DNA from 2 places in the Rothia sp. HMSC067H10 genome. Region 2 is predicted to be linked to the other one. Evidence: predicted binding sites of a transcription regulator. Region 2 holds the regulator's gene; the other holds the start of a gene.
What was found. Region 2 encodes HspR, which represses chaperone genes until heat shock. Its sites were predicted from a motif close to AAGTTGAGTCNNNNNGACTCAACTT; they were not measured.
Positions count from the first base shown of each region.

Region 1: the regulator HspR is predicted to act here: its motif matches at 2,038-2,062, upstream of clpB (ATP-dependent chaperone ClpB).

Region 1 is NZ_KV802279.1:194,809-198,223, forward strand. It holds gene clpB (ATP-dependent chaperone ClpB) at 1-1,980, opposite strand, end outside; gene HMPREF2756_RS01580 (hypothetical protein) at 2,206-2,799, opposite strand; gene HMPREF2756_RS01585 (HAD family hydrolase) at 2,874-3,415, shown strand, end outside.
Region 2 is NZ_KV802311.1:152,227-155,641, reverse strand. It holds gene HMPREF2756_RS05245 (DnaJ C-terminal domain-containing protein) at 1-959, shown strand, start outside; gene HMPREF2756_RS05240 (heat shock protein transcriptional repressor HspR) at 963-1,418, shown strand; gene trmB (tRNA (guanosine(46)-N7)-methyltransferase TrmB) at 1,668-2,486, opposite strand; gene HMPREF2756_RS05230 (hypothetical protein) at 2,628-3,032, opposite strand.

The DNA of each region.
Region 1 (3,415 bases), on a different contig from region 2:
CTCTTCGTGACCCACGTATCCGGGAGGCGCACCCACCAGGCGGGAAACACTGTGTTTCTCGCCGTACTCACTCATGTCGATGCGCACCAGAGCATGCTCGTCATCAAACTGGAACTCCGCGAGAGCCTTCGCAAGCTCGGTCTTACCCACGCCGGTCGGCCCCAGGAACAGGAAGGAACCAATCGGGCGGTTCGGGTCGGAAATTCCGGCGCGGGCGCGGCGAACCGCATCCGCTACGGCAACCACGGCGGCTTCCTGACCGATCAAACGTTCACCGATACGTTTCTCCATCTCCAGCAACTTCTCGGATTCGCCCTGAAGCATGCGCCCGGCGGGAATACCCGTCCAGGAAGAGATAACCTCGGCAATGTCGTCAGCCGTGACCTCTTCAGAGACCATAGCCTCGCCATGAGCCTCAGTTTCGGCGCGCTGAGCTTCCTCCAGTTCCTTCTCCTTGGCGGGAATTTCGCCGTAGAGCAGGCGGGATGCATCCGCCAGGTTACCCTCGCGCTGTGCCACCTCGGCACGCGAACGCAGCTCATCGATTTCACTCTTCAAATCGCCCACGCGGTTCAGACCGGCCTTTTCGGCTTCCCAGCGGGCGTTGAGCGCATCCAGCTGTTCTTTCTTGTCAGCCATGTCTTTACGCAGCGCCGCCAAGCGTTCCTTCGACGCCGGGTCGGTCTCGTTCTTGAGGGCCAGTTCCTCCATCGTCAAGCGGTCTACGGCGCGGCGCAGCTGGTCGATTTCCTCGGGGGCCGAGTCGATCTCCATGCGCAGGCGCGATGCGGCCTCATCCACCAGGTCGATCGCCTTATCGGGCAGCTGACGTGAGGGAATATACCTATTTGAAAGTGCTGCGGCGGCGACCAGGGCGGCGTCGGAAATCTGCACCTTGTGGTGCGCCTCGTAGCGTTCCTTGAGCCCACGCAGAATACCGATAGTGTCATCAACACTAGGCTCACCCACGTACACCTGCTGGAAACGACGTTCCAGAGCGGGATCTTTCTCAATATTCTCGCGGAACTCGTCGAGTGTAGTAGCGCCAATCATGCGCAGCTCGCCACGTGCCAGCATGGGCTTGAGCATATTGCCTGCATCCATAGAACCTTCGGATGCGCCCGCACCAACCACGGTGTGCATCTCGTCGATAAAGGTGACGATCTGACCTTCGGATTTCTTGATTTCTTCGAGCACGGCCTTGAGGCGTTCCTCGAATTCGCCGCGGTATTTAGCACCCGCAACCATGGATCCAAGGTCAAGGCTGATCAGGGTTTTACCACGCAGGGATTCGGGGACGTCGCCGGAGACCATGCGCTGCGCCAGCCCTTCGACCACGGCGGTTTTGCCGACGCCGGGTTCACCAATAAGCACGGGGTTGTTCTTGGTACGCCGGGAAAGCACCTGCACCACGCGGCGAATTTCGGAGTCTCGGCCGATCACGGGGTCGAGTTTACCTTCGCGGGCGAGCGCTGTCAGGTCGGTTCCGTACTTTTCAAGGGCCTGGAAGGTGCCTTCGGGGTCCGGGGTATCCACGGTGCGGTCTCCTCGTACTTGGGGAATGGTCTCTTCAATGACTTTGGCGGTTGCGCCCAGGTTTTCAAGTGCGCGAGCGATATCGCTATCGCCGCTTGCGATGCCCAGCAGCAGCATTTCGGTGGAGATATAAGTATCACCAAATTTCTGAGCGTGGGTCTGTGCACTCTGAATAGCGGCGAGGGCGCTGCGGCTGAAATTTGCGTTCTGCACAGATGCGCCAGATGCCTTCGGCAGCTTCTTAATCTCTGCGGATGCGGCTTCCGAGATAGCGTCGATATCGAGCCCTGCGGCCTTGAGAACCGCTACGGCAACGCCTTCTCGCTGATCCATCAGTGCTTTGAGGATGTGCGCAGGTTCGATGCTGGGGTTACCCGCTGTCTGCGCGTTCATATTAGCGGCGGAGAGCGCTTCTTGGCTCTTGGTGGTGAATTTTGCGTCCATAAATCTTATCCTTTCGTGTCTTGTGCGGGGCGCATCCTGCGCCTTCTTTTTATAGCTAACTTGAGTCTACTACACTCAATGTTTGGATGCAAGGGGTTAATGCAGGTTTTCCGGACCAAAATTCAGCCCTAAAAAGGCTCTTTATGTAAATAAAGCGGTGAAAAATACGCTTTATTTACATAAAGAGCCTTTTTAGGGCGCGGGATGAGAGGGCCAGACTAGGCCTCAGTCCAAGAAGTCATACGGGCTTTGTTGTCGCGCCTGCTCCTCCAAAACCTCGTCGGTAACACCCTGCTGTATGCGCGCCGAGCGCCTATTGGCATTGAAAGCGATCACGGCGGCGGTAATAGCCATGGCAAAGGTCAAAATTCCGAAGGTATTCCCGAATCCTGCACCGTAGCCCACGTAATCGGCACCCGCGAGCGCACCAATTCCCGACACCGGCACCCCGGCACGGTAGTCGGGAATGAACATCCCAAAGAGAAATGCGAGCGCCCAGCAGGTCCACACGGAAAATACGAATCCCCAGGATGCACCAACCCGCGCGTACTCGCCACTGGCAACGCGACGATGCGCATCACGAAGCATCCACCGCGCGCCCAGACACAGAATTACGGCGAGTGCTGGGCCAAATGAGATAGCAAAAATGGGCACGAGATCACCAGCGGCACCAAAGAGGGCACGGCCGACGGTAATCCAAGCAGCAGAGACGAATGCCATGGGGTAGGCCAGATAAAGCGTTATAGTCCGAATCGGATGCATACGCTGCGGCGGGCGCATTGGTGCCTGCCCTTCGTGATGTTCGGATACGTTATTCACATAGCCCATAGTACTAGCTGTGGCACATGTGCAGGATGATGGGCACCTGAACACCCGACCGGTAGGCTTAATCTATGACGAATAATGCTTCTTTTCCCGCCGCAATTCTTTTCGACCATGACGGCACGCTTGTGGATACCGAGCCGGTGTGGGCTGCCGCGAAGGTTGCTCTGGCGGTCGAGTTCGGCGGCACCTGGACCGAGCAGGATACCCTGGATTGTCTGGGGCTTTCTATGAAATTTACGCTTGACCGCCTGCGCGAACGCGGGGTTGATCTGCCGGATGAGCAGATTAATGAGCGCCTAGTTGCCAAGGTTCGTGAGGCATTGACGCATCAGCAGGTGGAGTTTCTGCCCGGTATTGAGCGTTTCCTGACCCAAGTGCGTGATGCCCAGATTCCAGCGGCAATTGTTACGAATGCGACTACGTCGATCGCTCAGCGTACAGCCGATGCCGCCCCGGAAGGAACGTTCTCGGTCATTATTGGCAACGATGAGACGACGCATCCAAAGCCTGATCCGCAGCCATACCTTTTGGCGGCGCAGCGTTTGGGGGTTGAGCCTAGCCGGTGTGTGGCGGTTGAGGATTCGCCCTCCGGGGTGCGCAGCGCAACGGC
Region 2 (3,415 bases):
AGGCCTACCGCAAACTCTCGCGCAAATACCACCCCGACCTAAACCCCGGGAACGAGACAGCCGAGAAGAAATTCAAGGAAGTCTCCGAAGCCTACGATGTGCTTTCGGATAAGAAGCAGCGCGAAGAATACGACCAGATTCGTAAATACGGTGCCGCAGGGTTCGCCAATGGCGGCTTCGGTGCGGGCGCTGGCGGATTTGGCGGTGCCGGTGGGTTCGGCGGATTTAACGGCCAAAACGTGCACTTCACCACCGGCGGCGGCGCCGAAGGCATCAACATTGAAGACCTGCTTGGCGGGCTCTTCGGTGGTGGTGCTGGAGGAGCGGGTGGTTCACGCCGTACCGCCGGGTTCACGAGTGCCGACTTTGGGGATGCCACCGGGTTCGGGGGCGCTCAAGGCTTTGGCGGCGGGCGCCAACATGCCCCGCAGGACAACAACCTTTCCACCAGCACGCGCATTACCCTGCCGCAGTCGTACACGGGCACCAAGGCGACCGTGTTCCTGCCGGACGGCACGAGTACTGAGGCGCGCATCCCGGCGGGCGTGAAGGACGGGCAGAAAGTGCGTGTGCGTGGCAAGGGACGCCCCGGAACTGGTGGTGACCTGATCGTGACCGTGCGCGTCTCGGATGACCCGCACTACAGCCGCGAAGGAAACAACCTGGTGCTGCGCGCCCCCGTCACCCTGGATGAGGCAGTCAATGGCGGTGTGCTGGAAGTGCCCGTACCCGGCGGTAAAACCGTCAAACTGCGGCTGACCCCCGGCAGCGTGGGTCGTAAACTGCGTGCGAAAGGACGCGGGTTCACAACCAAGTCAGGCACCGGCGACCTGCTGGTGATCCCCGAGGTACACCTGCCGCAGAACCTAAGCGATGAGGCGAAGGAAGCCTTCGAAAAGTTCATTGCTCTGGCGCCACAGGAGAACCCCCGTGAGGACCTTTTGAAGAAAGTTAGGTAGCTTATGAGTGCCCATAATAAGCAGTCATCGGCGTCTGCCTACAGCGCCGACCGGCCGGTTTTTGTGATTTCGGTGGCGGCGGAGCTGGCGGGCATGCACCCGCAGACACTCCGCCAATACGACCGCTTGGGGCTGGTGCAGCCTTCGCGTGCGCCGGGCAAGACCAGGCGCTATTCGCAGCGCGATGTGGATTTACTTCAGCGTATTCAGCAGCTCTCGCAGGAGGGCGTTTCGCTTGAGGGAATCCGCCGGATTATTGAGCTTGAAGAGATGGTGGAGGAACACCGGGATCATATTGCCCGCCTGCAGGCCCAGCTTGAGGATGCGCACGCCAAGTTGGGGCTGGCGGAACGAGTGTTCGCAGCCAGCACCCGCGGGGATGTGGTGAACATCCAGCGGGGGCGGCGCCCGGCACCGCGCAAACGCTCCTCGGCGGTGGTGCTGTACCGGCAGAAATAGTTTTACCGTGGGTGGTTCTCAACCGACGACAACGTAACGTGACATGTCAGCTTAGCCATGTGCTTACTTCACTCTTTACGAGTGTCAGGCGGGCGGCGTGCCTGACCCGACCACGGCGTAATCCTTTTCGGGGCAGCGATATCCTTTGCCTATATGCGAGTTGTCGGAGTTAACGCAGCGAAGCGAGTATGCCTCCGGCTGTTTGAGCAAGGGCAACATGGTATCGTTACCCCTTCCCAAGCAGATAACTTATTTACGCCTGTAGGTCAGGTCGTGGGCACGGCGGCCCGCCTCGCGAGCCTTCCTCTCAAAGCTAGTCAGGATGCGCCCCTCCCAGCGCGGCGCCCAACCACCCACGGGGTCGTCCTCGGTAGCGCCTTCACCGGCATGCATGTTCTCGAAATCGGGGTGCGCCTCCATGACGTCGCGCATTACGTGGGCGTATTCTTCCCAGTCGGTGGCTAGGCGCCAGATTCCGCCGGGTTTGAGCACGCGCGCAACCTTGTCGGCAAAAGCGGGGGAGACCAGGCGGCGTTTGTGGTGGCGTGACTTGTGCCAAGGGTCGGGGAAGAAAACCCAGAGCTCATCAACCGAATTTTCTTCCAGCATGTTATCGAGCAGTTCGGGGGCGTTAGCCTGAGCGACGCGCACATTCTCAACCCCGGCTTGCCCCATCTTGAGCAGCAGATCCGCAATGCCGGGGGTGTAGACCTCAACGGCAAGGAAGTTTGCCTCGGGCATTTCGGAGGCGCGGTGCACGATTGCTTCGCCCAGCCCGGAACCGATTTCGACAACCTGGTAGGCTTCGCGCCCGTAGATTGTGACCGGGTCGAAGGTGGCTTCGGGGGCTACAGAGGTATCTGCCCGCAGCCGGGGTATATCGAGCACATGGGTTTGGGAGTAGGTGTCCCACGCTTTTTGGCGGCGCGAGGTCAGGCGGTCGCCGCGGCGCACGAAGGAATAAGGCTGGCGGAAGAACTCGGGCGGTACCGTTTTCTTCTCGGGCGTCTGGGATGCATCGGCGTTAGCCGATGCGGTGGTCTGCGCGTTCTGCTCTTGAGATGACATACCTATCAGGATAACGTAGCGGCGCGCGGAGAGAGGCACTGTTAAAAATTCTGGGGAGTTAAAAATTTCGGGAGCAGTTTTTCATTGTACTGAAGAAACTGCCCCCGTTTTGCCTTTGCGACCGCAAATTCGCCGTGCAGGCTACTTTTTCTTGCTGGAGAACAGCAACGCCAGACCCGCGCCGAGAATCACGATGTTGTTGGCGAGCTGCTGCCCATCCAGGGTGGGGCGGAATGCGCCGTCATGCATGTCGGGGTTGCGGAAGTACATGGTCATGAGGTTCGCGCCGAAGGCTGTCAGCCCTGCACCCGCGAGGCGGGCAGGAATAAAGGGGGTCAGCAGGGTGGCGCCGAGTGCGGTTTCCGAGTAGGAAATAAGTTTGCCGAAGGTTTTGGGGTCGAGCTTGGCGACGGCGGGCACACCGGATGCCGCCATCTGCTGCAGATATGCGTAGGTACCTTCGTCGGCGCCGAGTTTCTTGATGCCTGCATCGAGCACGAGCGCGCCCGTGGTGAGGCGCAGTGCAGCATTTGATAGTTTACCCATGAGTGAGTGTCCTCCTGATGTTTTGTGATGAGATGAGTGATGCGGTGTTTCCGCACCGGGCATTGCAATTGTAGCGGCAAACCTCAGGAAAGTTTATTTAATCGTAAAGTTTTAACATAATTTTTGCGGTAAGCATTATTTTTCAGCGTTTTAGCGGGGGAGAGTGCTGGCTGAGAGAAGCATCGTCGGCGTGTCGCCACCCCCAGATAGCATAGGCTTAGCCAAGGTTCATGCGAGGTATGCATCTTTTGCGGGTAGAATTCTGTGTAGTCATGGCGTAACGATGCGATTTTCCGTGAGCCGTGCTCGTGCGAAAATCTGAACTGCATCGTGATGCCCCGAAGGTCGGGGCTTCCTGTTGAGGTTGTAGCCCGCAGGGCAGA